Regions from separate parts of the Agarivorans sp. JK6 genome, predicted to be linked through region 2. Evidence: predicted binding sites of a transcription regulator. Region 2 holds the regulator's gene; each other region holds the start of a gene.
The links. The regulator sigma-54, encoded in region 2, starts transcription at its own class of promoters, with help from an activator protein. The targets are predictions, from matches to a motif close to GTTGGCACGNNNNTNGNNT.
Positions count from the first base shown of each region.

Region 1 (10,530 bases), 2.0 Mb from region 2:
TGAAACCGAGCATTTCCTTGGTATCGGCAAGGCTAAAGGACCCCTTGTTGTAACCCTCTCTGGACCAACCTTGTACGGCGTTGGGACCAACCGTCACACTGCCATCTATCATCTTAGTAAGATGAACACCTAAAAATGGTAAATCAGGGTTAGGGATGGGGTAAATAAGGTGTTTAATCAGTTGGTTATGACGAGGTTGTAATTGATAGTATTCGCCTCGATAAGGAACAATTTGAAAGTCGATATCTAGCTTAAGCATGTTGCATAGGCGGTCGGCCATCAGCCCTCCGCAGGCAATAAGGTATTGGCTACTGATTTGACCATGCTGCGTATCAATCAATATCTTATCGGTTTGTTCGCTCAATCCTGTTACTTGGTGAGACAGCAAAATTTCGCCGCCCGCTTGTTGAAATAACTCGGCCAGTTTTTGGCAGATTTGAGGATAACTAACGATGCCGGTGTCTTTTACTTGCAAAGCACCTAAGCCAACGATGTTAGGTTCTATTTCCTGCAGTTGTTTGGCGTTAAGCGGTTTTACCTTAATGCCATTCTGCTCACAGCGTGTGGCGAGCGCCTGCATATCACTCAATTCTTGTTGATTAGTGGCCACGAGTAGCTTGCCGCATTGCAAGTAGGGAATGTCGTGCTGTTGGCAAAAGCTGATGGTGTCTATTAAACCCTGCTTACAGAATTCGGCTTTTAGGCTGCCTGGCTGGTAGTAAACGCCAGCATGAATTACGCCGCTGTTATGGCCTGTTTGATGAAAGGCGAGTGAAGATTCTTTATCTAGTAGCACTACTTTGGCGCTAGGTTTTCGCTTAATCAGTTCTAAAGCGCTGGCAAGGCCTACGATGCCTCCACCAATAATGCTGTAATCGTAGTTCACTGAACCATTCCTTTTACTACTGATATCCATATAACGTTAAGTTTATTCTGGCATAGAAAAATCTCAGCTTAGACTAAAGATAAAAATCTGCTACTGAATAAAGCTTGCGTCAGTGATAAGGTCAAACTTACCAAAGGGCTAATGAGGCGCTAAATGGATTTCACAATTTATCATGGATTGTTGTTACTCACAGTAGGGTTATTTGCTGGAGTTATCAATACCTTGGCGGGAGGGGGATCGAATCTAACACTTCCTGCGTTAATGGTAATGGGGATGCCAGCAGAGGTTGCAAATGCAACTAATAGGGTGGGTATTTTTTTGCAGTGTTTAACCGGGGTACTGGGCTTTAAAAAACACGGTAAATTGGATACTGATGATGTCGCCCCGATTTTATGGCCAACCTTAGTGGGTGGTTTGGTTGGCGCAGTAGCGGCCTCTTATGCTCCTTCGTGGATCATTAAATATTTGTTGCTTGGCGCTATGCTGGCGATGGCGGCATTAATGCTAATTAAACCTAGTGTTGTTGCTCCCGAGGCAGGAACTGAAGCGCGTAAAATGAAAGATACTCCCTCGGCTAAATGGAGCTTGGCTATTGCCGGTTTTTACGGCGGTTTTGTACAAGCTGGGGTCGGATTTATTTTGGTTGCCGCGTTGGCTGGGAGTTTGCGCTACGATTTAGTCAGGGCTAATGCGCTTAAGTTAGTATGTACCATTGCTTTTACTAGTGTGGCCTTGGTGGTGTTTATTGCACGGAACCAAGTGTTATGGCTACCGGGGTTGGTATTGGCCATAGGTTACATTATTGGCGCACATTACGCGGTTAAATTTGCCATAAAAGCCGCCGCTAATACGCTTAAATGGTTTTTGTTTGTGATGACCTTAGTAGGCTGCATAGCCGCATTGTGGTTTTAGATCTTATAGCGGCAAATTAATAGGAAGGTAGTATGCAAAAAGTGTTAATTATCATTGCTATGCTAGCATTGAGTGCTTGCAGTTCTAAGCCTGAAGGTATTGAACCTGTTCAGAATTTCAATCTAGATAAGTACTTAGGCACTTGGTACGAAATCGCCCGCTTGGATCATTCATTTGAGCGCGGCATGAGTCACGTTACTGCGACTTATACTCTGCGTGATGACGGCAAGGTATCTGTTCTTAATAAAGGCTTTTCTGAGCAAGACCACCAGTGGTTTGAAGCAGAGGGTGTAGCACAGTTTGTTAGTGAGCCTGATGTTGCACACTTGAAAGTGTCATTTTTTAGGCCATTTTACGGCGCTTACGTGGTGTTTGCTTTAGACGAAAAAGACTATCAATATGCTCTAGTGGCAGGACCAAACCGAGATTATTTGTGGTTGTTGGCTAGAAGCCCCGAGCTATCTCACGCCATTCGTACCGATTTAGTACATCAAGCTAAAGAGCTTGGATTTGATACTAGCGAACTGATTTTTGTAGAGCACCACGGTGACGTGATAGCGTCAAAAGAGTGAAGACGTTTTACAACAGGAGCAACTATGTGGACTGAAGGTAAAGTAATTCAACGTATTGATTGGAACGATGAACTGTTTTCCTTGCGCATTAAAGCAGAGATAGATCCTTTTGTGGCGGGGCAGTTTATCAAGTTGTCTGAAATGCGAGACGACAAGCGTATTGCCCGTGCTTACTCGCTGGTTAACCCTCCCAACACAGACTATTTAGAAATACTGGCTATTAAGGTGGAAGATGGGCTGTTGTCACCCAATTTACACTTATTGCAAGCTGGCGATAGCATCGAAGTTTCAACTGCAGCGGCAGGGTTTATGGTACTAGACGAAGTCCCTCCCGCTAAGCACCTTTGGTTGATTGGAACGGGCACTGGAATAGGCCCATTTTTCTCAATGTTAGAAACTCCAGAGCCTTGGGAGCGGTTTGAAAAAATTGTGCTGGTTTACGGTGTACGAAAAGCTAAGGATATTGCTTATCAAGAGCTGATTGATAAGTACTTAAATGAGCAAGCGGATAAATTTGTCTTTCAAGCCATGGTAACCAGAGAAGATTGCGTCGACGCACTCAGGGCCAGGATCCCAGCTGCACTGGAAGCGGATCAACTAGAGGATGCAGTAGGGCTTAGTCTTAATGCACAAGACTCTCAGGTGATCATGTGTGGTAATCCGCAAATGATCACTGATGCTCAAAGCATACTTGAGAATAAAGGCTTAAAGAAAAACCTTCGACGAAAGCCAGGGCAAGTAACGGTAGAACGCTATTGGTAGTGTGTTTTTTGAGCGTAAATGTTACTCTTTCGGATAGAAGTTTTGTCACTTATTTGATGCATTGATTAGTAATAAGCACAAAAACTCAGCAATTGTTGTCGGTATTTTTTACAATATGACAATAATAATTTAAATCTATTATTTAAGTTGCTGTATATAAAGAGTTATTTATCTTGGCTTGCTTTTTGCTTTAATCTGCTTAGTGATATTAAAGATATACATACTGCTATTTTGGGGGCACTGTGTTTAAACAAATTTTATTAGTAGCAAGTTGCGCGGTTTCGTTGTCTGCTTTTGGCTCAACGCAAACATGGGACTTTAGCACATTTACCGAAAGCGGAAGCGGTGATGGTAATACCTTCAGTGGTAACGGTCTTACTCTTTCTGGCTGGTCTAATACCGACGGTGGTGCTCAGAATATCGAAAGTGGCGAGCTAGATTACGCAAACGGTTATGGTTTAACCTTACAAAACCGTGATGAAGGTGATGGCTCTCCAGACCATGCAATCGACAGCTACAACAATCGCGATTGGAAGAAAGATTATGACATGGTTTTACTTAGCTTCGATGAAGCAGTAAACCTTGCTGGTTTCTCGTTGGGCTGGGCTAAAGAGGGTCGTAACAGGGAGGCTGATGTAACTGTATTAGCATACTCTGGTAACGATACTCCTACTTTAGCTGGTAGTAACTGGGGAGATGTGGCAAGTGCTTGGTCAACTGAAGCTCAGGTCGACGATGCTAACTCATACGCATATCAATCAATCAGCTCTAGTGCTTCTTCTAAGTATTGGCTAATTGGTGCATATAACCCAATCTTTGGAGATATGGGTTTCTCAACCGCTAACGATGCATTTAAGTTGGCCGGTGTTAAAGCTAATAGCCCTCAAGTACCCGTAACCAGCGTACCAGAGCCTGGCACAATACTAATGTTTGCAGCTGGCTTATTTGGCATCGCATTACGTAGCAGAAAGCGCCAAGCTTAAACCAATACTTCCTTTTCCTGTTTAATCAAAAATACGAAATACTCTGTATTTCGTATTTTTTTGTCTTTTTTTTACTACCTGTTCATTAGATACTGTTTAAGGCTTAATTGACTAGCCCTTGAAGCAACAAGGAATTAGCTTTGATAATGAACAAATTTTTAGTAGCTCTGTGTTTACTGTGTGTAACAAATCTTAGCTTTGCTGATCAGCAGGCTAACGAGTACGAACTCGCCGTTAAAGCCTTTCATAGTGGAGAAGAGAATGAAGCCTTCATCCATTTAAAAAATGCACTAAAAGCTAATCCTGAACACCTTTCCTCAAAGCTACTGCTCGCCAAAGTTTACTTTAACGCAAATAACTTAGGTTCTGCTGAGAAACAATTAGAAGAAGCCTTAGCCTTGGGAGCTGACATCAATCTGGTATTACCACTGCTTGGCAATATCCTACTGTTGCAGGGGAAAACTAACGAACTGCTTGCGTTTGAAGAGCGAATTAATGAGTTCTCTAAGCCGAGTTTGTTTGAGTGGAAGTTATTGCGTGGTCGAATCTATTTGAAAAGTGCTCAACCAGAATTAGCACGCAATGAATTTGAGCAAGCGACTAAACTTATGCCGAATAAGCCAAGTGCGATGAATACCTTGGCAACCTTATATTTAAGGCGAAAAGAATATGTACTTGCAGAACAGTGGATAGACCGCTCATTACAAATAGCCAAAAATAATGAGAGAACATGGTTGTTGAAAGGGGATTTAGCAGCGAGTCAGAACAACTTACCCCTTGCCTTGGAACATTATCAAACTGCTTATCGACTTGATCCTCAAGACCCAAAAATCTTGCGAAGCCTAGTGATGACTCACCTTAAACTTAATCAGACTGAGCAAGCTAAACGCTACTTAAAGATAATCCAAGAACAAACACCCAACGATCCCACAGCGATACTGATTGGTGCTACTTTGTTTGCCGGTGAAGACAATACCGAAATGGCCGAGCGAGCCTTAGCGGATTTATCTCAAAAGGTTTCTGCGGCAGAAACTCAGGAACTCACCGATGCAAATACTTTGCTGTTTATTCAAGGCGCATCGGAGTTTATTTTGGAAAACGACGAGAAAGCCCAACAGTACTTGAGCCAGTACTTGCGTCAAAAGCCTAGTGATCTCGGGGCTACCCGAATGCTTTCTAAACTCTACCTTCGTAATAATGAGCCTTACAAGCTGCAGTTACTTTTGCAAGATAACTTCGATTACATTATTCGAGATTTAGGCTTATCGGTGCAATTGGTGTATTTGTACATCGACGCTGGAAGACTACGTGTCGCTCAACAAGCTTTTGAGCAAATTAGAGCCTACCATAGCGATTCAAATTACATGGTGATTTTGGATGCTGAATTGGCTCGGGCAAGTGGTGAATCCGAGCGGGCCTTAAGTTTGTTGGAAGAGCTTCCTTTTACCGAGGATAACGGGCCGATAAAGTGGTTACAGTTAAAAGGCGAATTAGCTTTAGAACTGAACAAGTTTGACCAAGCTAGCCCGGTAATTGAGAGTTTAATTGCCAGAAACATAAACAATGCTAATGCGCAAAATTTAATTGCTGCTTATTACATTAAAACTGAACAAGCAGAATTGGCACTGCGTTATCTTGATGAAGTGTTAGCAACCAACCCCAATAATGTAGGTGCTAGCTTTAACAAAGCGGTGGTCTTGAGAGCGCAGGGCAGCACTGACGAAGCACTACAAATCTTAGACACCTTGTTAGCAGTAAACAAACAACACACGCCAAGTCACCTTTTGGCTGCTCGCATTCACCTTGAGCAAAAAAACTATCTAGAAGCGACTGAACAGCTCGATAAAGTTTTGCTATACGAACAAGACAATCGCCAGGCGCGCGAGCTAAAACTTGATACGTATATGCAGACAGCACAATGGTCGAATGCCTTAGCCGAAGTTGAGAAGCTAAATCGAGAGTATATTTTGAATGAGCGTTACTTAAGTGCTTATGCAGAAATTCTTATTCGATTAGAGCGATACGAAGACGCAGACTACCCCTTAGGTTTATTGGACAGTATTTGGAAAGAGCAGCCAAATAAGTTAATAGGCTTAGCCAGAATGCAAGCCCAAGCCAAGCAGTTAGCAAATGCCAAGAGCTCTTTATTAAAGTCTCATCAGTTGGCACCGAAAAATATGTCAACTTTGATCCTGTTAACTAAAGTAGAACTGGAACAAAATGACTTGGAAGCTGCGGAAAAGACAGTTGAAGATTTAGCCAACAAATTTGGTGAAAGTAGCCAGCTGTTTCTCTTGCAAGGCGATATTCAAATGCGCAAAAGCCAAAAGGAACAAGCGCAGCAAAAATACAGTAAAGCTGTAGAGTTGAATACATTTAATCGAGAGGCGGTAGTGCGTTTGTATCAATTGGCTAAACAAGGCATTGCCGATGATGCTTTTCATCAACAAATGGAAGGTTTAGTTACTACTGCTGCAGAGTTGGCTTGGCATAAACGTATTTTGGCCGATAGCTATTTACACCATAAGCAGCTTGTTAAAGCTCAACAACACTATGAAGACTTGCTCGCCTTGCCAGCACTAAAGCAAGATCCCGGTATTTTGAATAACTTAGCAAATATCTACTCTGGCCAAGACTTAGATAAAGCTTATCAAACCGTTGCACAGGTAGTAGAACAAGGCGCTAAAAACGCAGCTATTTTGGACACTATTGGGTGGATTGAAGTACAGCGTGGCAATGTTGACCAGGGTTTAGTTTACTTACGAGAAGCCTACACAATGAATGCATCAGATGCCGCGATTCGCTATCACTTGGCATTCGCTCTTAGTAAGTTGGGGCGCAAGGCCGAGGCTAAAGCGGAAGCAGAAGCAGCAGTGGAATTAGATCAGCAGTTCTCTGAGTATGAAGACGCTAAAGCATTATTGGAGAGCTTAGGCTAAGCTCCTTGGAGGAATAAAAAAGGCCACTTAAGTGGCCTTTTTTGTTGCTCTTACTTAGCTAATACGTTTGTATTTTATGCGGTGAGGCTGAGCGGCTTCTTCACCAATGGTTTCTTTTAACCAGGCTTCGTACTCGGTAAAGTTACCTGCATGGAAGTTTACTTGCCCTTCGTCGCGGTAATCTAGAATGTGAGTTGCGATACGGTCTAAGAACCAGCGGTCATGCGAGATAACCATAGCACAGCCAGCAAATTCCAAGAGTGCATTTTCTAGCGCGCGTAGTGTTTCAACATCTAAGTCGTTGGTTGGTTCATCTAGTAGCAGCACGTTGCCACCAGTTTGAAGTAACTTAGCCAAATGCAAACGGCCACGTTCACCACCCGATAGCTCTCCAACACGTTTTTGTTGGTCACCACCTCTAAAGTTGAATCGACCAACATAAGCGCGACTTGGTACTTCGATATTACCAATTTTTAGAATATCGGAACCGCCAGACACTTCTTGCCATACGGTGGCTTTATCATCCATCGCATCACGGAACTGATCAACGCTAGCTATTTGAACACTTTCGCCAACTTCTACGCTACCAGAGTCTGCTTTTTCCGCACCAGTAATCATCTTAAATAGAGTCGATTTACCCGCGCCGTTAGGACCAATAATACCTACAATCGCTCCCTTAGGAATGCTAAATGACAAGTCATTAATTAGTACTCGTCCATCATAAGCCTTGCTTAGGTTGTTAACATCAATAACCTTATCACCTAGGCGTTGCGCAGCTGGAATGAATAACTCGTTGGTTTCATTTCGGCTTTGGAAACTTTGAGTATTAAGTTCTTCAAAGCGAGCCATACGAGACTTACTTTTACTCTGACGGCCTTTCGCATTTGAACGAACCCATTCCAGCTCTTTCTGAATTGATTTCATTCGAGCTTTTTCTTGAGAGGCTTCTTGGTTCAAGCGGTCTTCTTTTTGTTCAAGCCAAGAAGAGTAGTTACCTTCCCATGGAATACCTTCACCGCGGTCTAGTTCTAAAATCCAGCCTGCTACGTTATCAAGGAAGTAACGGTCGTGGGTTACCGCCACAACAGTACCTTCATAATCATGTAAGAAGCGTTCTAACCAAGCTACAGACTCTGCATCTAAGTGGTTGGTAGGTTCGTCAAGTAGCAGCATGTCTGGTTTTTCAAGCAACAAGCGACACAGCGCTACGCGGCGACGTTCACCCCCAGAAAGCTTCTCAATTTTTTGGTCCCACTCTGGTAGGCGCAAGGCATCGGCTGCACGCTCTAGTTGATTCTCTAAACTATGTGCATCATGAGTAGCTAAAATCGCTTCTAGTTCACCTTGCTCTTTAGCTAAGGCGTCAAAGTCTGCATCGGGTTCTGCGTATTCGGCATAAACTTGGTCTAAGCGAGTTTGGGCATTTTTTACCACTGCTACTGCTTCTTCAACCACTTCGCGAACCGTTTTGTCCAAGTCCATTTGAGGTTCTTGAGCAAGGTAACCAATTTTGGTTCCTGGGTTAGCACGCGCTTCACCCTCAATATCGGTATCAATACCCGCCATAATACGTAGTAGGGTAGATTTACCTGAGCCGTTTAAACCGAGTACGCCAATTTTAGCGCCAGGGAAAAAGCTTAAAGAAATGTTTTTAAGAATATGTTTTTTAGGGGGAACGATTTTACCAACGCGGTTCATCGTATAAATAAATTGGGCCATTTGCCGTTCCTTTAAGGGTCTATACTCGAATTTTTGTGTCGCTAAAGCATACACCCAAATTCGCTAATTTTATCTTCCGCTATGATACTGGCTTCGTAGATGGAAGCTAGCTTTGTAAGTCACTTTATGCGGCGGTTTTTTGATGTTGCATAGTAAAGCAGCATAAAGAGGTACTATCTGCTTGTTTTTAACAGAGATAGCCAGCAGGGCTTGTCGAATTTCGAAAGTAATAGTGGTATGTTGGAATCATCACAATTTGACACTGCAGATTAAATGAAACAGATTTTATTGGCCTGTGTTGCCCTATGTATGGCATTTTCAGTTTCAGCCTTAACTTATGATTTACCCGAAGATGGTAGTCGCCTGCTGGGCGGAAACCAATGGCACAGAGTGCAAAAAGGCGAAACTATTGCGCTTATCGCCGAGCGTTATGGTGTAGGTTTTTTAGCGGTAATGGCGGCGAATAAAGGGGTAGACCCTTTCTTACCAGAAGAAGATACCGAGCTTCTTATTCCCACTCAAATTTTGTTGCCCGATGTGGAGCGCAAGGGGGTGGTGGTAAATCTTGCGGAATTGCGTTTGTACTACTTCCGACCAAATAGCACCGAAGTAGATGTGTTACCCATTGGCATTGGCCGAATTGGCCGCGAAACGCCAGAGATGAGCACTTATATTAGTCAAAAACGAGAGCAACCTACTTGGACACCTACTCAAAATATTCGTAATGAATATGCAGCTAAGGGGATTATTTTGCCACCGGTTGTACAGGCAGGGCCAGAAAATCCACTGGGTGAATATGCTTTGCGTTTGGCTTACGGTAATGGTGAGTATTTAATTCATGGCACCAATAAAGAGTTTGGTGTTGGCCTGCGTGTTAGCTCTGGATGCATACGCTTGTTTCCCGACGATATCGAATATCTGTTTTCGCAGGTTAATCTGAAAACGCCGGTGAGGATCATTAATCAATCGATTAAACATTCACTCGAACCTAGTGGCGAGTACTTATTAGAAGTGCACCAGCCGCTTAATCGCTCTGAAGAAGAAGTGACCCAAGCAACTACCTTACAATTGAGTCGTGATGATATTAAGTTTATTACGCAAGCAGGAGTTGACTCGTCGGTGGTGAATCAAGCGCTGAAAAACCAGCAAGGCATTGCTTTGTCGGTAGGAGAAAATCGAGGATAAAAAAAAGGTGATGCTTAGCATCACCTTTTTTTACATCGCTTTAAACTTACTTAGTGTAAGAAGATGCGATGTTGTCGATACGTTCGTTAGCGCGCATCGCTTCAGCTTTAGCTTGGTCAGCACTCATTTGAGCTGACTTAATGTCGCCACTCAAAGAGCTTTGCTCTGCACGAAGAGCTGCAACTTCGTTTGATAGTGCATCAACTTTGTCGCTTAGAGATTGTACGTTGTTTTCTAAAGCGGTAGTGTTTGAAGAACAACCCGCTAGTAAAATGGTAGAAGCAATAGCGCCTGCAACTAAAAACTTATTCATGGTAAGTCCGTCCTTTATATTCAATTCTAACGATTGTTAGCAATCGTTGATTCGTTTAAGCAAAGCTATTCACTGCAATTGAGTGAGCCGCTGGTATGATTATGGCTCAATATGAGCAAGCTGCAAGCGTTTGTTAGTAAAACCAAAAAAAAATAAGGCGAATACAGTTATTTAAGTTGATTTGTTAACATTTATTTAACAAAGAGCGTCGCCGCCTAGAGACATTTTAAATAACAGCTAGCTAATTGTTAGTTAGCGC
Region 1 covers NZ_CP113525.1:1,272,909-1,283,438, forward strand. Annotated here, with positions in the region: gene lhgO (L-2-hydroxyglutarate oxidase) at 1-886, opposite strand, end outside; gene OV592_RS06010 (sulfite exporter TauE/SafE family protein) at 1,040-1,798, shown strand; gene OV592_RS06015 (lipocalin family protein) at 1,831-2,370, shown strand; gene OV592_RS06020 (ferredoxin--NADP reductase) at 2,395-3,132, shown strand; gene xdp1 (exosortase-dependent surface protein XDP1) at 3,375-4,115, shown strand; gene OV592_RS06030 (tetratricopeptide repeat protein) at 4,262-7,054, shown strand; gene ettA (energy-dependent translational throttle protein EttA) at 7,109-8,773, opposite strand; gene OV592_RS06040 (L,D-transpeptidase family protein) at 9,047-9,958, shown strand; gene OV592_RS06045 (Lpp/OprI family alanine-zipper lipoprotein) at 10,005-10,271, opposite strand; gene OV592_RS06050 (ChaN family lipoprotein) at 10,520-10,530, opposite strand, start outside.
Region 1: a site for sigma-54 is predicted at 3,305-3,323, ahead of xdp1 (exosortase-dependent surface protein XDP1). Genes of this name have one in related genera too.

Region 2 (10,530 bases):
GTTTTAGGCAACATTATTGGTTCTAACCTTTTCAATATTTTGGCTGTATTGGCGGTACCAGCCATGTTGGCGCCAGGTCCTATCGACGCCAACGCTGCGGGCCGCGATTTTTATGTGATGATGGGTGTAACCGTGGTGCTGTTTGTAATGGCCATGGGTTTTGGTAAAAGCCGTAAGATATCTCGATGGGAAGGCGGCTTATTGTTAAGCGGCTTCATAGGCTACCAAATGCTATTATTCTTAGCATAAGCCGCTGTTGTCACTAATTTTAAAACTAAGGGGAAGTGAGTGTCATTTGATTACATCGCTGTTGCTAAGCGAGTACTAGAAATTGAAAGCTTAGGTATTGATAACCTTCACCAATATATAGACCAAGAATTTGCGGCTGCCTGCGAAATGATACTGGCCTGTAAGGGCAAAGTTATCCTCACAGGCATGGGTAAATCAGGTCATATTGCCAACAAAATTGCTGCCACCTTAGCATCTACTGGCACACCCGCTTTTTTTGTCCACCCTGGCGAAGCCTGCCATGGTGACTTAGGCATGATCGCCGCCGACGATATCGTATTAGCTTTGTCTAACTCAGGCGAATCTGAGGAAATATTGTCTCTTTACCCGGTGTTTAACCGCATTGGTGTGCGCTCTATTGCCATGACTAGTAACCCCAACTCATCCATGGCAAAGCAGGCCAACTATCACTTATGCATCTCAGTGCCACGTGAAGCGTGCCCCTTAGGGCTAGCACCAACAGCAAGCTCTACTGCCACCTTGGTAATGGGCGATGCTCTAGCAGTTGCTTTATTAGAAGCTCGTGGCTTTACAGCCGACGACTTTGCCCTGTCCCACCCAGGCGGAACCTTAGGCAAAAAACTGCTACTCAGTGTGAGCGACTTAATGCTAACTGGGGAACAAATTCCGCTAGTAACAGTCGAACAAACTATTCGCGAAGCGCTATTCGAAATCACCGCCAAAGGTTTAGGCATGGTGGGAGTACTTGATTCCAAGCAGCAGCTGGCCGGCATTTTTACCGATGGCGACTTGCGACGTATCCTTGATCAGCGCATCGACATTCACGATACCCAAATTGGCCAAGTGATGACGCAAAACCCCAAAGTAATTGACAACAATTGGCTAGCTTTTGATGCCTTAAAATTGATGAAAACCAAGTCTATTAACGGTTTGTTTGTGCTGAACAATAAAGCCGTTGTGGGTGCATTTAATATGCATACCTTATTACAAGCTGGAGTTTACTAGTGACAATTAACACGCCCTATGGCGCGGTAAGCCAAAGCAATTTTGACGCGGCAGCAAAAATTAAACTTTTAGTTTGCGATGTAGACGGGGTTTTCTCAGACGGTCGCATTTATATGGGCAATGACGGAGAAGAACTTAAAGCCTTTCATACCCACGACGGATTTGGCATTAAAGCGCTACTGAATATCGGCGTCGAAGTCGCTATCATCACCGGCCGCCAATCTAATATTGTGCAACAGCGTATGCAGGCTTTAGGAATTACTCGTATCTACCAAGGCCAACAAGACAAACTCGTCGCCTACCAGCAAATGCTTGAACAATTGTCATTAGCTTCTGAAAACGTAGCCTATATTGGCGATGATGTGGTCGACACCTCCGTAATGCGCGCCTGTGGTTTAGGTGTAGCCGTGCAAGATGCTCATCCCTTGTGTAAACAAAGTGCCAACTTTATCACCCAAACCCGTGGCGGTTTTGGTGCGGTTCGAGAGCTTTGCGATCTAATACTGCAAGCAAAAGGCGAGCTTGATAATGCTCAAGGTATGAGTGTATGAATCGCCCAACCTGGTTCTTTGCGAGCTTATTCATCTTAGCCTTGGTGCTGTGGCAGCTGAGTCCTTCGGAAACTCAGCAGCTAAGTGCTAAACGCGAAGCCAGCAAACCAAACTTTGTTGCCGAAAAGCTCTACAGCGTGAGTTTTGGCGAAGACGGCAGCCCGCGCTATCGGATCTACGCTGAGGAAATGGAGTTTTTTGAACAACTTAAGCACACAACTTTTGCTCAACCAAAGATCTTAGTGTACCCAGATCCAAGCCAACCTGTATGGCAAATTGTGGCCGATCACGCTACAGTACAGCAGCAGCAAAACGTCATTTTAAATGACAATGTAGTAATTAAAAATTTAAGCCGTGGCGAGTATGTTCGCGACTTAATAACCGAAAAATTGGAGATCGACCTGCAAACAGAAACCATGAGCAGCGATCAACCTGTTACCGTTTATGGCCCTTCATACGAACTGTATGGCGTTGGCATGGACGGTGATTTAGCCAACGAAATAGTGACTTTATTAGATGATATCGAAGCGGTTTACCACAACCCACAAGAGTAAGTTAGCACTTGCAGCTAGCTTGTTTATGCTTTCTTGGGGTTCACAAGCACTAGAAGACGACTTCAACAAACAAATTATTGTTGATGCTGACCGCCAGCAGGTCAATATCAAAGAAAACCGAGTTACCTTTTACAATAATGTTGTGGTGACTCAAGGCTCGATTAAAATGCACGCCGAAGAACTCAGTGTTATTGGTAGCGAGGAAAAAGGCAGCGAAGTAATGATCGCTAAAGGCGAACCAGCAACGTTTTATCAATTACTTGATAGCGGCAAGCCAATTGAAGCTGAGGCTAACGAAGTGCGTTACGACCTAAAAACCCAAACGCTAACACTCACTACCAATGCTCAACTCAAACAAGAAGAGAGCTTGGTAAAAGGTAAAATGATCAAATACAGCATCAACAAACAAGAAATGGTGGCACAAGGCGACGAAAACAGCCGTGTAACTACTATTTTCCTACCGCAGCAGCTTGACGAACTAACGCCCAAGGAAGACCAGCAATAATGAGTACCCTAATTGCTGAAAACCTAGCTAAAGCCTATAAGGGCCGTAAGGTCGTTAAAAACGTTAGTCTAAATGTAGAAACCGGTAAAATTGTTGGCTTGTTAGGTCCCAATGGCGCTGGCAAAACAACCACTTTTTACATGGTGGTGGGTTTGGTGCCTCGTGACCAAGGCCGAATCCTCATCGATGATGACGATATCTCTAGTACAGCGATGCACACTCGTGCACGTAAAGGCATTGGCTACCTTCCGCAAGAAGCGTCTATCTTTCGCCGCTTATCTGTGGAGAAGAACATTCTTGCCGTATTAGAGACCCGAAAAGACCTCGATAAAGAGCAACAAATTGGTGCGTTAGACGACCTTCTTGAAGAGTTTCACATTGGCCATATTCGCAAAAACCTAGGCATGAGCTTGTCAGGTGGTGAACGCCGGAGAGTTGAGATTGCTAGAGCTCTAGCCGCCGCACCTAAGTTTATTTTGCTTGACGAACCCTTCGCAGGGGTAGATCCTATTTCTGTTATCGATATTAAAAAGATCATTGAACACCTACGTGATCGCGGTCTAGGTGTACTAATTACCGACCACAATGTTCGAGAAACTCTCGATGTTTGTGAGCATGCCTATATCGTTAGCCAAGGCGAATTGATAGCCTCAGGAAAGCCAGAAGAAATTCTCGAAAACGAACATGTGAAACGAGTTTATCTCGGAGAACAATTCAAGCTATAGTTAAAGTGCAAGTTTAAAAAAAGACAATAAGAAGAAGGAACAGCGGTAGTTAATGAAAGCATCTTTGCAGTTGCGTCTTGGTCAGCAGTTAACCATGACCCCCCAGTTACAACAGGCCATTCGCTTACTCCAGCTTTCAACACTGGATTTACAGCAAGAGATTCAAGAGGCTCTGGAAAGTAACCCTCTGCTTGAGGCGGATGAGTCTCACGCCAGTGATAGTGACGCAACCGACGCTAAATCTGCCAACGAGAAGTCTACCGAGGCCGAATCCACTGCGGACATAGACAACAGTCAAATTGAAGCAGGCGATGCCATTAACCAAGAAACTGTTTCTGACGACCTTCCTGTTGACTCTACTTGGGACGATATCTACAGCGCCAGCTCTGCCCCAGCCAGCTCATCTGGCAGCGCCGTGAGCGATGACAACGATATGTTGTTTCAGGGCGAAACTGTCGACTCTTTACAAGACCACTTATTGTGGCAAATGCAACTCACTCCATTTAGTGAAGTAGACCAAGCCATTGCTTTAGCCATTATTGATGCGGTAGATGAATCGGGCTACCTCACCCAAGACTGTGAGCAGCTACTAGAAGGCTTACGTTCAAGCGATAACAATGACTTAGATGTAGAGCTAGATGAAGTAGAAGCAGTACTTAAACGCATCCAACATTTCGACCCCGTTGGTATAGCAGCGCGCTCGCTGCAAGAGTGTTTACTAATCCAATTAAGCCGTTTTGCCGAAGACACACCTTGGCTAAATGAAGCCAAAGATGTAGTTTCAAATCACATAGATGTATTAGCTAATCGCGATTTTCGTCTATTAGCCCGCAAAACCAAACTTAAAGAAGACCAGCTACGCGAAGTCATGCGTTTGATTCATACGCTTGAACCTCGGCCTGGTAACGCGGTTGAGCCTAATCAAGCCCAGTATGTTATCCCGGATGTATCGGTTGTAAAACGCCAAGGTCGCTGGGTTGTAGAACTCAATCCAGATGCAATGCCTAAGTTGCGTGTTAACTCCCACTATGCATCTTTAAGTAAAACCTCTACCAACGCTAACGATACCCAGTTTATTCGTAGCCACTTACAAGAAGCCAAGTGGTTTATTAAAAGTATCGAGAGCCGCAACGAAACCCTATTAAAAGTATCCAACTGCATTGTTCATCATCAACAGGCGTTTTTTGAGTATGGCGAAGAAGCCATGAAGCCAATGGTACTGAACGATGTTGCAGAAGCTGTAGAAATGCATGAATCCACCATTTCCCGGGTAACCACCCAAAAATTCATGCATACACCTCGCGGCATCTTCGAGCTTAAGTATTTCTTTTCTAGCCATGTGGCTACCGATGGCGGGGGTGAGTGCTCATCAACCGCTATTCGTGCATTAATCAAGAAACTGGTAGCTGCCGAAAATACCAGTAAACCACTCAGCGACAGCAAAATTGCTGATATTTTGGCAGATCAGGGGATCAAGGTGGCAAGACGTACGATTGCTAAATATCGTGAGTCTTTAGCAATTCCACCTTCTAACCAACGTAAGAGCCTTATCTAAGGCCACTAAAAGGGGAAGATATCTATGCAAATTAACCTTACTGGACACCACGTAGAAATAACTGAATCTTTGAAAGAATATGTCCACACCAAGTTTGCCAAACTCACCCGACGATTCGATCAGATCAATAACGTTCACGTCATCCTCAACGTAGAAAAACTGAACCAAATTGCTGAAGCCACATTACATTTAAACGGCGGCGAAGTATTTGCAACCTCTGAGCATTCTGACATGTATGCCGCCATCGACAGTCTGATTGATAAACTTGATCGCCAAGTCATCAAACATAAAGAAAAACTTAACAAACGTTAGCCACCCCCATGCAACTAAATAAAGTACTTAGCTTGGACTGCACCCAAAGTGCAGTTCAATGCTCTTCAAAAAAACGCGCCCTAGAAATAGTAAGCGAACTGGCCGCCAAGCAGCTTGATACCACTACTCAATGCATTTTTGAAAGCTTGTTAAATCGAGAAAAAATGGGCAGTACAGGTATTGGCCAAGGCATCGCTATTCCTCATGGCCGTATCGACAATCAGCATCAAGCCACAGCGGTTTTCTTGCGTTGCGATCCCCCTATTTCCTTCGATGCTATAGATAACAAGCCGGTAGACTTGGTATTTGCATTACTAGTACCCGAAGATCAATGTAAGCAACATCTTAATACTCTAGCTCAAGTAGCTGAAAAACTTAACGATAAGCAAATATGTAAACAACTTCGTTGTGCACAAAGTGATGACGAATTGTACGACATCATGGTAGCCTAATACTCTAATCAGCCTTAGGGATTATCATGGAACTGATCATCGTTAGTGGGCGCTCGGGTTCAGGTAAAACCGTCGCCTTAAGAGTATTGGAAGATCTCGGCTACTATTGCGTCGACAACTTGCCGGTTGTGCTTTGGCAATCACTTATCGACAACTTAAAAAAAACCTATTCTAAAGTAGCCATTAGCATTGATATTCGAAATCTTCCCGATGAGCTATCACCGGTAGGACAGCTAATACGAGATGCAGGACCAGACATTAATCTATTAAGCATTTTTTTAGATGCTAAAGATGAAGCGCTGATCCGTCGCTACAGCGAAACACGCAGGGTACACCCGCTTAGCCAAAGTAATTTATCTTTAGCAGAAGCGATTGAATCAGAAACCGAGCTATTAGCTCCCATTTCTAGAAATGCCGATTTGCGTATCGATACTTCCCGTTTATCGGTACACGAGCTAAGCGGCTTGATTCGCTCACGCGTTACTGGTGACCAACAACAACAGCTAATTTTGGTGTTCGAATCCTTTGGATTTAAAAATGGCGTGCCTAACGATGCCGACTACATGTTTGATGCGCGTTTTTTACCTAACCCACATTGGCAAGAGGAGCTGCGCCCACTTACCGGCTTAGATAAAGCCGTGCAAGAATACTTGGCTGCGCAGCCTTTAGTTAGCCAATATATCGAACAAATTAGCCAGTTATTGCAATCTTGGTTACCGCATTTAGAAGCTAACAACCGTGCCTATTTAACCATTGCGATTGGCTGTACTGGCGGACAACACCGCTCGGTGTATGTGGCCGAGCAACTTGCTAGCCTCTTTAGCGCTCATCGAAAAGTACAACGACGCCACCGAACTTTGGAACATCGCCTTGAAGCTCACTAGACAAGTAGTAGTAAAAAACAAATTAGGCCTGCACGCACGTCCTGCCACCAAGTTGGTTGAGCTGGCACAGCAATTTGACGCTGAGCTGAGTATTATAGATGGTGAGAAAACGGCTTCTGCTGCCAGCGTTATGGGTTTACTGGTGCTAGCCAGCGCGCAAGGAAGTACGCTAACCATAGTATCTGAAGGTGCAGACGCAGAAGCCGCTCTAGATGCGGTTCAAGCCCTAGTAGAAGCTAACTTCAACGAAGAATAAATCTATACGCAATAAAGCCAAGCTACTATTAGCAAGCAGCACATAACAAAATAACAATAGGGATCGCTTATGCCAGAAGAGATGGAGTTAAACCCTAATCAGCACAAACGCTTACAGGAGCTAAATCAAGCCCTCGACAGTGGTATGTTCGTGCATGTTAGGCGCATGCTTCATCAAATGCCTCCCTGTGACGTAGCACTATTACTAGAATCTAGCCCACCAGCAGGGCGTAAAGTATTATGGCAACTTACCGACCCCGAGCAACATGGTGAAATTCTCGAAGAGCTAAACGAAGATGTAATGGAAGGGGTACTTCAGTTAATGGCACCAGAAACACTGGCCGCCGCAACTGAAGGCATGGACACCGACGACATCGCTTATGTACTAAGAAGTCTGCCCGACAGCGTGTACCAAGAAGTTCTTGAGCAAATGGATGGTCAAGACAGGCACCGTGTAGAAGCGGCTCTAGCTTACCCTGAAGATACTGCTGGCAGTATCATGAATACCGATACCATTACCTTGCGAGCCGACGTAAGTATCGATGTGGTATTGCGCTACTTACGTTTACGTGGCGAACTGCCAGAGGCTACCGACGCCCTGTACGTAGTTGACGAAGATGACTTGCTACTGGGCGATATTCCTTTATCTACTCTGCTTACAGTAAGCCCCAACGTTAATGTTCGAGAAGTAATGGATGGGAACGCAGAGACCATCCATGTATCTATGGATGAAAACGACGTAGCAGCATTATTTGAACGCCATGACTGGATTTCGGCTCCGGTAGTTGATGAACAAGGCAAACTGCTAGGTCGGATCACCATTGATGATGTGGTCGATATTATTCGCGAAAATGCTGAACACAGCATGATGGGTATGGCGGGCATGGACGATGATGAAGATACCTTTGCCCCAGTAGTTAAAAGTACCCAACGCCGCACCTTTTGGTTAGCAGTAAACCTGTGCGCTGCCTTAGTCGCGGCCTCCATCAGCAATATGTTTGAATCTACCCTAGAGCAGTTAGCCACCTTGGCCATTTTAATGACTATTGTACCCAGCATGGGAGGAATCGCAGGCAATCAGACCCTTGCTTTGGTTATTCGTGGTTTAGCCGTAGGTCATATTGGTGAAGGTAATTCACGTTGGTTAATAGGCAAAGAAGCTGCGATTGGCATGCTAAATGGGATTATCTGGGCAACTGTCATTGCCTTGGTCGTTACTCTATGGAAAGGCGATTGGACCTTAGGGATTATTATTGCTGGCGCGATGTTTATTAACATGTCACTGGCCGGTTTGGCCGGCGTAACTATTCCGCTGTTAATGAAGAAATTTAAAATTGACCCAGCACTAGCAGGCGGTATGGCATTAACCACCGTGACAGATGTAATGGGGCTATTTTCTTTCTTAGGGATGGCCACCTTAGTGCTGGCCTAAACGACAGAGTTATCTGGTCAAGGGCTCTTAACCTGTTCAAACAACAAGGTTAAGAGCTGAGAATTAACGCCTAGCTACCTGCTACTTTCATCGATGAAATCAGCACAGAGCCCGACTGTATTGCGCTTTCTTTATCAAAGTCGTCAGCGATCGCTACAATATTAGCAAACATCTCTTGTAGGGTGCTGGCCACAGTAATTTCATGCACGGGGAAAGCAATCTCACCGTTTTCGACCCAGTAACCTGCTGCGCCACGTGAATAATCACCGGTTACGGTATTTACCCCTTGGCCCATCATCTCTGTAACTAGCAAGCCAGTGCCCATTTGCTTAAGTAACTCTGCGCGACTTATGCCACTGTGCTTAACCTTCCAGTTATGAATACCACCAGCATGGCCGGTACTTTGCATTCCCAGCTTACGCGCCGAATAACTGGTAAGTAAGTAAGTTTCTAACTTACCGTCAGCAATAATGTGTTTCGCGGTTGGTGCAACGCCTTCACTATCAAATGGCGTGCTCGACAAGCCTTTTTTAATAAATGGGTCTTCATAAATCGACAACCAACTAGGGAATAATTGCTTGCCTAAACTATCTAACAAGAACGACGAACGACGGTACAAGTTGCCACCACTAATGGCCCCAACTAAATGACCAAATAGCCCACTTGCTACATCTTGGTCAAATACTACGGGTACTTCGCAGGTAGAGATTTTTTGGCTATTTAAGCGCCCTAAGGTTTTCTGCTGGGCCTTAGCTGCGATAGTTTCAATACTATCAAGATCTGTAAAATCACGCGCCACACTATAGGCATAGTCACGTTGCATCTCTTTTTCGCCAGCAATTAGCATGCAACTAATGCTATGACGACTAGTTGGATAACCGGCTAAAAAGCCGTGGCTATTACCATATACCTTCACACCATAATGGCTATTGATGTTAGCACCATCACTCGCCTTAATTTGTGGGTTACGCAAAGCAATATCTTCGCACTGCTTAGCCACATCAATAAAATAATCAGGTTCTAAGGGATGAGGATGAAATAACTCTAGATCAGGTATATCGCTAGCTAGAAGTTGTTTATCGGCGATTCCAGCGGCTGAGTCTTTAGAGGTGTATTGCGAAATATCATAGGCAGCTTTCACTGCATTTTTAATCGCTTCTGGGCTTAAGTCTGAGGTTGAAGCACTGCCCTTACAATTAGCTGAGTATACGGCAATACCTAAGGCGCCATCGTGATTAAACTCCAAAGTCTCAACCTGTTGATCACGGGTTGCTACACAAATCCCGGTTTGCTTCGAAATCGATACTTCAGACTCATCGGCACCCAACTGTTTGGCTTGCTCTAAGGCGAATTCCACCGCCTGCTTCAATTGACTTAACTCTTGGCTAACTTGTTTTTCAGGGCTCATTGTTATTCTTCATCTCCATGCATGGCACTAGCATAACAAAACTCATCGAGCGACCATATGCAAGAACTGGTAAGATATGAAAAAAAGTACCACGAGAGTTAAAAATGAAGAATCAACAGCCCTATGATGATGAAGACGATTGGATCAGCAAGTCTGAAATCAAACGTGAAGCAGATCGGCTGAAAAAAATTGGTGCCGAGTTAGTTGCCCTTACCAACCCGCAGCTCGCCACTATTGAAATGAGCCCAACACTGCGCGAAGCCATTGCCTTAGCTAAACGCCTAAAAGACAAACGGGAAGCGGCGCGTCGCCATATGAATTACATTGGCAAGGTAATGCGTACCGAAGATGAAGAAGCAATCAGTGCAGGCTTAGATAAAATTCGCAACAAGCACATTTATCAAGCTCAAGCGCAGCTAGCATTGGAAAAACAGCGAGATTTATTGGTTGCCGAAGGCGATGCTGCAATTAATCAGTTGCTTGAGCAAAACCCAAGTTTAGAACGCCAAAAACTACGCCAATTAGTGCGCCAAGCCAAAAAAGAAGCCGAGCAAGAAAAACCAGCAAAGGCTCACCAAGATTTAGCTAAGTATTTAAAAGAAAACGCTTAATAAGCTAAGAACAAAAAAAGGGGCCTAAGCCC
Region 2 covers NZ_CP113525.1:3,980,556-3,991,085, forward strand. Annotated here, with positions in the region: gene OV592_RS18320 (calcium/sodium antiporter) at 1-249, shown strand, start outside; gene OV592_RS18325 (KpsF/GutQ family sugar-phosphate isomerase) at 289-1,254, shown strand; gene kdsC (3-deoxy-manno-octulosonate-8-phosphatase KdsC) at 1,254-1,805, shown strand; gene lptC (LPS export ABC transporter periplasmic protein LptC) at 1,802-2,359, shown strand; gene lptA (lipopolysaccharide transport periplasmic protein LptA) at 2,385-2,864, shown strand; gene lptB (LPS export ABC transporter ATP-binding protein) at 2,864-3,589, shown strand; gene OV592_RS18350 (RNA polymerase factor sigma-54) at 3,642-5,144, shown strand; gene hpf (ribosome hibernation promoting factor) at 5,169-5,456, shown strand; gene ptsN (PTS IIA-like nitrogen regulatory protein PtsN) at 5,465-5,908, shown strand; gene rapZ (RNase adapter RapZ) at 5,935-6,792, shown strand; gene OV592_RS18370 (HPr family phosphocarrier protein) at 6,779-7,048, shown strand; gene mgtE (magnesium transporter) at 7,118-8,479, shown strand; gene pmbA (metalloprotease PmbA) at 8,550-9,887, opposite strand; gene yjgA (ribosome biogenesis factor YjgA) at 9,992-10,498, shown strand.

Region 3 (10,530 bases), 2.2 Mb from region 2:
CATGGTGAATACATCACCTTCTTGTACATCACCATCTATGTTTATTTCGTAACCTGGCGTTAACGCAGGCACTGCGTTCGAAAACAGCTGTTGACCGGCACTGGCAGCTGGTGCGGTGGCCATTAATACGCCCAAACCGTCATAAACTTCGTAATCGCCTACGGCATTGATGCGCACTTCGGCTGGGCCATTTACATCATATCCACCAGGTGAGGTAAAATCTGACGTTGCAGGGTCAGTGTCATAAACAGAATCAATTGAAACCGTTGCATTTCCGCGGTTATTAAGTTCCCGCTCAACACGTATTGGTGAAGCCAAAGCAAGTTTCTCTGGTTGGCTCATACTCACTGTCATTGAAGCAGCAGCATCTCGCACCGGTTGAATAAGGTGTCGGTCTCCAGCAGCAAAGGGGCCAGAAGAGAAATCCCAGTCCATACCATCAAGCTGAAAATTAGTTGGAGGGATGGTCCCTGCAATCACCGCGTCAATGGGTTGGTCTCCATCATAGCGCTGAACTTCAAAGGTTGTCGCTGAAGTAAAGGTAACTCGGTAATCGTAAGGAGTAACTTCGCTACCACTACCAGCAATAAAGCTTCCACTTATGGTTCCAGCAGTGGTATTAGTTGAAAACTCCTTACCATTAAAAGTTGGTAAGGTAAAAATGTCTCCACCAATATCGCCATTTAAGTCCATACCCAATCTATTTTGAGTATTAAACGCATCTGTCATTGCTATCGATAACTGACCTAGTTGGTTACGACTAGTATCTAAAGTGGTTTTACGGTATTCCATTAAACCACCAATGGTACCGCCAATATCCTCTCGACCAATGATGCGTGTAGAGCCAGCCAAAGATAGCGTCATTTCTTTCTGAGTACTATCGGGGTCGCCATCAACAATCGACAGCTTAGTATGGTCATCCTGCAATACTAAGGCTTGGCCTGAGCGCATAAACACCAATGTTGAGCCATCATCTTGAACAATGGTATTGATATCTATCAGTTCAGCTAATTCTTTAATCGCTTGGTCGCGTTTATCGGATAGAATCGCATTGTTACCGTCGAGAGGGCTACCACCAGCTGCGATAATTTCTTTATTTATCTCGGCAATATTTGTAATTAAAGTATTTGCTTCTTCGGCTTTTTCAGTTATGTCTTGACTTAGGTTCTTCTCTTGAATTTGATATTGTTCATTTAAGGTTCTGTAGCGATCTGTTAAGGCGTTAAACTGAGACAATGCTAGCTCTCGAGTCGAAAGCGCGGTGGGATTATCAGTTGTTGCATGCAGCTGAGTAAAGGTATCGTCAAACTTGCTACTTAAGGATAGTGAGTCATCACTAAGGATGGCATCAATATGGCTGACCGACTCAAGGTAGGCATTACGGTTAGCGTAGGTAGAGGTATCACGAAACATTTGTGCTTGCGCAAACCCGTTTAACACTCGCTCAGTATAACCTTCGCGAACGCCGCCTAAGGTATCGGCAGTGTAAAAGGTGCGCTGTAAGCTGTAACCGGGTGTATTAACATTAGCAATGTTGTTACCTGTGGTCATCAATAAACGTTGATGCGCGGCAACCCCAGAAGAACCAATTGTAAGTAGGTCGTTCATTGCCATAGCTTAATTACTCCCCTTCAACCGCTTGTTGACTAAATTCCGCAAAATGTTTGCCGTCTAAAATCTGACCAATCTTATTGGCATATTGAGGATCGGTGGCATAACCAGCAGCTTGTAATTCCTTAGCGTACTGTTTTGCGTCCATGCCGTTGGCTAAAGCTTGTTGGTAACGCGGCCCTTCCACAAACGATAAGTAGTCTTTAACACTATCTTCAAATGAGTCATATGAGCGAAAGGCTGCTCGTTCTTGATTGGCTTGACCATTTCTATACTCTAAAGTGTTCACAACTGCCTTATCTCCCTGCCAGCGATTATCCGCTTTTATCCCAAATAGGTTGTGGCTACTTGAACCGTCACTATTTGCGATAACCTTTTTACCCCAACCCGACTCAAGCGCAGCCTGTGCAACAATTGCCATCGGTTCAATGCCTTTGTCAGCGGCCAACTTTTTGGCTACAGGCAAGATTGCTTGAATAAACTCTCCAGGAGAGGCAAAACTTTGCCGATTTATTGCCGCTGCTTCCTCAGTTTTTTCACTAACGGCAGCGCTGGCATTATCTTTTTCTAAAGTTTTGCTACTTGCGGCCGTTACACTAGACGATTGAGCAATATTCTTGCCAGTTGTATCTGAGGCATTTAAAGAACGCTGTTGAAGATCAATATTTTGGCCACCACGCAATACAGATGCTGGCGTAACATTGGCTGCAGCGGGATCGAGCTGGGCCACTATTAAATCGGCAAGTCCTAAAGCACCAGAAGAAGATAATTCCAACGCCATTTGGTTATCATGCATGTCTCGGTAAGTTTGCGTGTGGCGATTATTTAATGGCGTATCACTTTCAAACAATTCATTACTCTTACGCATCTGTTTCATCAACATCTGCATAAACAATGACTCAAACTGACTGGCAACTTGCTTTAGTGCCTTGTTCGGATCTTTTTGAGCAGCACTTCTTAGCTCATCTAAACTGGCTAAGTCGTGGTAGTTTGCTGATTGTTTGACTGCGTCCATTGCCATGTTAAATCACCAACAACTCGCCTTGAATAGCACCAGCTTGTTTTAGCGCTTCTAATATAGAGACTAAGTCACCAGGCGCAACCCCTACCCGATTAACAGCACGCACTAAGTCGTCAAGCGATGCGCCGGGGTCAAAGTTGAACATTCTTGAGTCTTCTTCCGTTACTTCAATTGTGCTCACGGTAGTTTCTACCGTCTCTCCATTGGAGAATGCATTAGGCTGAGAAATTAACGGGGTTTCGGCAATTTTAACGGTTAAACCACCGTGAGTAATTGCAGCAGGTAACAAGCGAACGTCTTTACCGATTACAATGGTACCAGTGCGCGAGTTAACAATAATTTTGGCTGACTCTGAGGCAGGTTCAAAGGTTAAGTTTTCTAAAGTAGATAAGTACGCTACGCGCTGACCGGGGTCGCGCGGGGCAAATACTTGTACCGACGCAGCATCCATTGGCGTAGCAGTATTGGGGCCTACTAAGCCATTGATAGTATCAGCTAAACGTTTTGCAGTAGTGAAGTCGGAACGCTTAAGGTTAAAGGTGATCGTATCGCCGCTCATAAACGGCGAAGGAACCGAGCGCTCTACAATTGCGCCGTTTGGAATGCGGCCAACAGTAGGTGTATTAGAAATCACCTTAGAGCCATCAGCTCCCTCTGCGCCGAAACCACCTACAATTAAACTCCCCTGAGCCAAGGCATATACTTCGCCGTCGGCACCTTTTAGAAAGGTTTGAATTAAACTTCCGCCACGTAAACTTTTCGCTTCACCAATGGCAGACACGGTAATATCGATAGTTTGCCCAGGCTTAACAAAAGCGGGTAATTCAGCATGCACAGCCACAGGCGCAACGTTCTTAATTTTTAAGTTAGTCCCCGGAGGAACCGTAATCCCAAAGTTACGTAACATTGTTGCAAAAGACTGCTTGGCAAAGTCACTATTTTTTTCACCAGTACCAGGCAAACCTACCACTAAGCCATAACCGGTTAATTGGTTAGAACGCACACCGGCAATGTTTGCTACGTCTTTAACACGTGCTGCATTTACCGAATTTGCAACTAAGCATAAACCCAAGCTCAGTATTACAATGCTTCGTTTAAACATAAGATTACTCCTAAAACTCAGGGCTTAGAATGGCCAAACAGGACCATTAAAGAATTTAGATAACCATCCCTGATTAGTGGTATTAGCAAAATCGCCGGTACCACCGTATTGAATGCGTGCATTGGCAATGCGTAACGATGTAATAGAGTTATCTGGTGCTACATCTTCAGGGCGTATAATGCCCGTTAAGCGAATATACTCATTGCCGTTATTCAACATTAGCCATTTTTCACCGCTAATGATTAGATTACCGTTGGCCAAAACTTGAACAACATTAACCGAAATATTGCCATTTAAGCTGTTACTTTGAGCAGCGTCGGCTTCACCAGTAAAATCGCTACTTTGGCTTAAACCAAGTTCTATTGGATTACCATTAATTGTAGCTACACCACCAGGTACTGTGATTTGGTTTAGATTTAAGTTCTTGTCTTTAGCCAGCTCGTTACTGGCTGACTTGCTGGCCTGAGTACGCTCAGCTAGGGTCACCACAATAATGTCACCAATTCGATGGGCTTTTTTATCTGAATACAGATTATTAGAGCCACTTTCGGTGAATAGTGAACCAGTAATTCTTGCTTCTACGGCCACATCTTCTGGATATACCGGCGCAAACTCAGGATCATCTGGCACTACGGCGGTGTTTACGCTGGCACAGCCAGCCAACGCCATACAGGTTGCTACTACCATTAGTTTATTCATGAGCAATCCCTCTCTCTAAACTTTGATTACAGTTGTTGCGTTGCGAAGGTCAACATTTGGTCTACGGTTGAAATCACTTTTGAATTCATCTCGTAAACACGTTGCGCTTCAATTAAGTTAACCAGCTCCTCGGTCACATTCACGTTGGATGTTTCTAAAGAACCTTGGCGGATAGCGCCTAAACCATTCTCCGATGCAATACCATTTTGAGGAGCACCACTAGCACCTGTTTCTAAATACAAGTTTTGACCACGAGGCTCTAATCCAGAAGGATTAACAAAATCTGTAATGGTGATTTGGCCAATAACTTGGCTGTCTGTTTGCCCAGGTAAGCGAACACTTACCTCGCCGTCTTCACCTACGGTAAAGCTCTGTGCATCTTCTGGTACTTGAATTTCTGGCTGTAAGGGGTAGCCAGAGCCAGGCGTCACAATTGTGCCTTCATCATTAAGACCAAATTGGCCATTACGGGTGTAAGCTGTTGTACCGTCGGGCATCAAAATTTCGAAGAAACCACGCCCATCAATCATCAAATCAAAAGCGTTATCGGTAGTTTGCACATTACCTTGATCATGGTTTTTTTGAGTGGCAATAACTTTAGCACCAGCACCAATCATTAAGCCCGATGGCATTGTCGTGTTCTGAGACGAACGACCACCCGGTTGGTTAATCGTTTGGTAAAGCAAGTCTTCAAATACAGCGCGACTTTTCTTGTAACCGACAGTACTGGCATTGGCTAAGTTATTAGAAATAACCGATACGTTGGTTTGTTGGGCATCTAAGCCAGTTTTACTGATCCATAATGCGGGATGCATAATACGCTCCTTATACCTAGCTTAATCGCAACAAGTTGTTGGTTGCTTTTTCGTTTTCTTCAGCGGTTTTCATCATTTTTATTTGCATTTCAAATTGACGTTGCATGCTGATCATATGTGTCATTTCTTGCACTGGGTTCACGTTACTGCCCTCCAGCGCTCCCTTAACCAACTCAACGGTGGCATCGGGCTGATAAGGTTGACCATTAGTGGCACGAAATAAACCGTCATCGCCTTTAGTTAACTCGCCAGCAAAAGGATTGCTTAGCTTAATTCGGTTAACTTCTTCCAGGGCATCGGCAGGTGCGCCTTCTGGCCTAATTTCAATGGTGCCATCTTCGTTAATTTCTAGCTTTTCAACAGGTAGGGGAATAATAATTGGCGCGTCTTGATTACCTAATACGGGCTGCCCTTGCATGGTTTGTAAAACACCAGCTGCTGAAATGGTAAAGTTACCATTTCGAGACAACGCTTCATTACCATCCTTGTCTTGGACCGAAATCCAACCTTCACCTTTAATCGCCACATCTAGATCCCTACCAGTGGTTTTTAACAGACCATCGGTAAAGTTTTGAGTTGGGCGCTCGGTCATAGCAAATACCCGAGATGGCATGCCTGGGCCGAAAGCCTGCATAGAGCGTGCATTCTCTAAATCAGCTTTAAAGCCTGTGGTATTTGCATTTGCAAGGTTGTTACCACGTACCGCGAGCGAGTGCATGTTTTGTTTTGCACCGGTCATCGATATATAAAGTAGTTGGTCCATATCTATTTCCTACGTCAATTAGCTGACTCAAAGGAAACAAAGCAATTAGAATGCCAGAAGATAAAGAATGAGAAACAACAAGGAAAAACGCAATTAAATCAATAAAATAAAAAGGCAGCCAAGGCTGCCTTTTTGATCAGATGCTAGTTGGCTATTAACGTATCTGAATAATAGTTTGCTGTAGCGTTGAGTTAACTTCTAAAGCACGAGAGTTAGCCTGGAAGTTACGCTGAGCACTAATCAAATTAACCAACTGCTCCGTTAAGTTAACGTTAGCTTGCTCTAAAGAAGCAGAGTTGATTTTACCAAATGTGCCCGAGTTACCTTCACCGGCAATCGCTTCACCACTTAACTGGGTTTGCTGCCATGAAGTATCACCGATTTGCGCTAAACCTTGGTTATTAGCAAATTTAGCGACCGATACTTTAGCAATATTGGTTGTTTGACCATTACTGTATGAGGCAACAACCAAACCATCTGGGCCAATATCAATACCTGTCAATTTACCAACGGTAGAACCATCTTGCGACAAACTAGATACTTCAAAGGCTGAGTTATACTGAGTTGGGCCATTTAAGTTAAAGGTAATAGTTTGCGTTGGATCTACAGAACCCGTTACTGGGTCCCATACGCCACCAGGGCCGTTTGGTGGAGCCGTTCCCAAAGCAACGGTTTCAATAATAGCAGGAGCAGTTGACGCTAAGGCACCAGTATTATCAAAAGTTAAGGTTGCAGATGCTGGAATGGTGGGGTTAGCGTTACCAGCATTAGGGGTATTAGCAGTACCACCAGCTACATCTACTGGTTGGCCGTCAATGTATATCAACTTGTGCCAAGTATTTGCCGTGGTGTCATCTTTAATAAAGAAGGTCTCAGCGACATGAGAGCCACCTTGCGAATCATACACCGTCACCGACGTGGCAGACGTGTAGGTATTGCTGTCGGTTGGGTCGAAATCGCCTATATCATGAGTAGTACCGCTCGACGGCAAGTTAAAACTCATATCAACTTGGCTAGTCATGGTAGGGTTACCTACTTCAGCACTAATTTGAATTGCGCTGGTTGCAGCCATACTCACCGCTGAAGGCGTGCCGCTGTTGTTCACGGTATAACCTTGTAGGTATTGACCTTGCGAGTTAACAATAAAGTTATCAGCGTTTAACTTAAACGCACCCGCACGAGTAAACTCTCGTGTTTGAGTGGTTAAGTCTGATGCGGTAACAAAGAAGCCTTCGCCACTAATCGCCATATCTAAAGCGTTTTGGGTAAAGTTAAGACTACCTTGGTGGAATTGCTGAGCTACATCTACAGTTTTAACACCATTACCTACTGCGGTACGAGCATTTGAGAAAATCGATGTTGCATACACATCGGCAAACTCAGCACGCGACTCTTTAAAACCAATGGTGTTGACGTTAGCAATATTGTTCGCCGTTACGTCAAGATCCTTTTGCGAGGCATTGATGCCGCTTAGAGCGATATTAAATGACATCTCTCAATCTCCTATCGTTTTACTATTCTTTGTTAGGCCTTGGCTACTTCGAGAACATCGCTCATTGCAATGCCACCTAAGCCTTCTAAATTGACGACTACGCCAGATGTGCCACCCGCTAAGCTCACGCTACCTACGCTTGCATATGTTGCGGTGGGTAAACTGATCTCTTTACCGCCCTGAACACCATTAACTTTAATGTTGTACTTACCTTCTGGCATTGGATTCCCATTGGAATCGGTGCCGTCCCAAGAGAATGGCATGTTGCCGCTTCCCTCACCTAAGTCGATAACTTTGACGACTTCACCCGCCGCGTTCTCGACCGAAACTTTTACATTGGTTGTTGCTGCACCAGTTACCGCTACACCGTCAAAACCAGTACCACCGTTATGTCCGTAATCTAGCGGGACTAACACTTTCTGGCCCACTAAAGTTGACGCCTGCAAGGCAGCCGATGAATTCATGATCGAGTTCATGGTGTCAAACTTAGTACCAAGCTCAGCAATCCCCTCGGAAGTCTGAAAGCTCGCCATTTGCGCAATCATCTCGGCGTTATCAACAGGTTTACTGGGATCTTGATACTGCAACTGAGTAGTAAGCAGTGAGAAGAAATCCTCTTGCCCTAGTGACTGATTATTATTGCTCTCTGGAACAACCGACTCTGGTTGCCAATAATTATTTTGTAACGGATCAATAGTAGACACTGGCTACTCCTTAACTTTTACCCAGATTGAGCGTGCTATTTAGCATTTGCTTCGCAGCTTCAGTTACTTGAACATTGGCCTGATAGGAGCGAGAAGCACTCATCATGTCGGCCATTTCTTCAATAACGTTGACGTTTGGCTTGAAGATATACCCTTCTTCATTAGCCATAGGGTGTTCTGGGTAATACTCTTTACGTAACGGAGCATCTGATTCAACTATGCCCGCTACTTTAACTTGTGCAGATTCAACTTGTGCTTGAGATGCTTTATTTAACTCAGCCTCAAACACTGGTTTTCTTGCTCGATACGTTTGATCGATACTTGAACTAATACTGTCGGCATTGGCTAGGTTACTGGCAGTGGTATTTAAACGTACCGACTGCGCTTTCATGGCCGAAGCTGAAATATCAAAAACATTAAAAAAGCTCATTATTGACCTCCCTTAATTGCATTACGTAAGCCACTAAACTTGCTTGAAAGAAAGTTAATACCTGCTTGATATTCCAGGCCATTTTGCATAAATGCAGCTTTCTCTTTTTGTACATCAACGGTATTACCGTCACCGGTGTCTGGTTGATCTGGCACTTGAAAACCTAGTTCGGCAAACTGGCTGTTACCGCCGCTGATGTGGCGCTCATTAGTGATGTGCATTCCACCCCCCTGCTTACTTTTAGCGGCAGCAAATGCTTTATTAAAATCTATATCTCGTGCTTTATAGTTAGGTGTATCAGCATTAGCAATGTTACTTGCAATTACCTCAGAACGGCGGGCTCTTACACCTACAGTATGCTGATGAACGCCTAATGCTTTATCAAATGTTATTGCCATATACACCTCGTTACACTTCTACGAAGAATATTTAGCAAGAGCTGTGCCAGAGTTTTTTTGACGCTTTTTGTTCAGCTAACTAAGGAACTTAGTTGTATTGGTATGCTAGATAACAGTGGCAGGGTGATGCTAGCGGCAAGTAAAGCGGCAACTATTGCCATTTACTGCCGCTTCGGGTTTAGCTTATTTTAGTTGATAAACAATGCCGGGATGGCAACGCAACATATTAAAACGATCGGTCAAGCCGGTAATAGACTCTGAGGCTCCCAACATTAAATAACCATTAGGGTTTAATGCTTGAGCAAACTGATTAAGGATCTTCGATTTCACATCAGCGTTAAAGTAAATCAAAACATTACGACAAAAAATGATATCGAATTTACCCATTAAAGCGTAACTATCTAAGAGATTAAGTGGTCTGAAGCTTACATTTTTCCGGACTTTATCATTAACTCTAAATCTGCCGTCGGTAGTCGCTTCAAAAAACTGACGCTTACGCTCTGGCGATAAACCACGCGCCAAGGCTAAAGTGTCATACTCACCACGCTTACAATGCTCGAGCATTGACGGTGAAATATCAGTTCCCACTACCTGCACCCCCATGGGTAAGGTTCCTGGGCGTTTAGCTTGGTACTCCAGTGAGGTCATCATAATAGAGTAAGGCTCTTGGCCAGAGGAGCTTGCGGCTGACCAAATCTTCACTGGCCGAGATAACTTTGTGAACTCCGGCAAGAGTTTGTCACCGAGCAACTGAAAAGGATAAGTATCCCTAAACCACAGAGTCTCATTAGTGGTCATGGCATCCACCACAGCCGCACGTAAATCACGCTCACGTAGGCTCATGGCTTTTTGAACTAGCTCGGTAAGGCTTGCTACAGAGTACTGAGCCATTAATGGCGATAAACGGCTCTTTACTAAGTATTGCTTGTTGTCACCTAATACAATTCCGCACTGCTTCTCTAGAAAGCCACAAAACTGTTTATACACATCATCTGTTATGGTTCTCAATGCATCCACACTCTATAAAGATTGACGAACAGCGGCAGCTAATTCATCTGGATTAAATTTAGCAATAAAGGCGTTAGCGCCAACTTTATTTACCATAGCTTGGTTGAATACACCACTTAGAGAGGTGTGTAATATTATGTGCAGACCTTTTAAATCTGGATGAGAACGTACTTCCGCGGTTAAGGTGTAGCCATCCATTTCTGGCATTTCAATATCAGAAATCACCAGCGCTATTTGATCAGTAATCGGACCATCTTTAGCCATAGTGGTTAACAGCTCGAGAGCTTCTCGTCCATCTTGGCAAAGTAAGGCTTCTACTCCTAAGGAGGTTACCGCGCGCTTAACTTGATTTCGCGCCACCGAAGAATCGTCAACCACCAATACTTTTTTGTCTATTTGAACGTTTGCGGCTGCTTCTTCAACAATCTCTTTACTTACAGTGGTATCAACCGGAGAAATTTCATCGAGAATCTTTTCAACGTCTAAA
Region 3 covers NZ_CP113525.1:1,783,911-1,794,440, reverse strand. Annotated here, with positions in the region: gene flgK (flagellar hook-associated protein FlgK) at 1-1,614, opposite strand, end outside; gene flgJ (flagellar assembly peptidoglycan hydrolase FlgJ) at 1,622-2,626, opposite strand; gene OV592_RS08525 (flagellar basal body P-ring protein FlgI) at 2,634-3,734, opposite strand; gene flgH (flagellar basal body L-ring protein FlgH) at 3,759-4,433, opposite strand; gene flgG (flagellar basal-body rod protein FlgG) at 4,460-5,248, opposite strand; gene flgF (flagellar basal-body rod protein FlgF) at 5,265-6,011, opposite strand; gene flgE (flagellar hook protein FlgE) at 6,166-7,503, opposite strand; gene OV592_RS08500 (flagellar hook assembly protein FlgD) at 7,536-8,207, opposite strand; gene flgC (flagellar basal body rod protein FlgC) at 8,218-8,637, opposite strand; gene flgB (flagellar basal body rod protein FlgB) at 8,637-9,035, opposite strand; gene OV592_RS08485 (protein-glutamate O-methyltransferase CheR) at 9,219-10,043, opposite strand; gene OV592_RS08480 (chemotaxis protein CheV) at 10,056-10,530, opposite strand, start outside.
Region 3: a site for sigma-54 is predicted at 6,051-6,069, ahead of flgF (flagellar basal-body rod protein FlgF). Genes of this name have one in related genera too.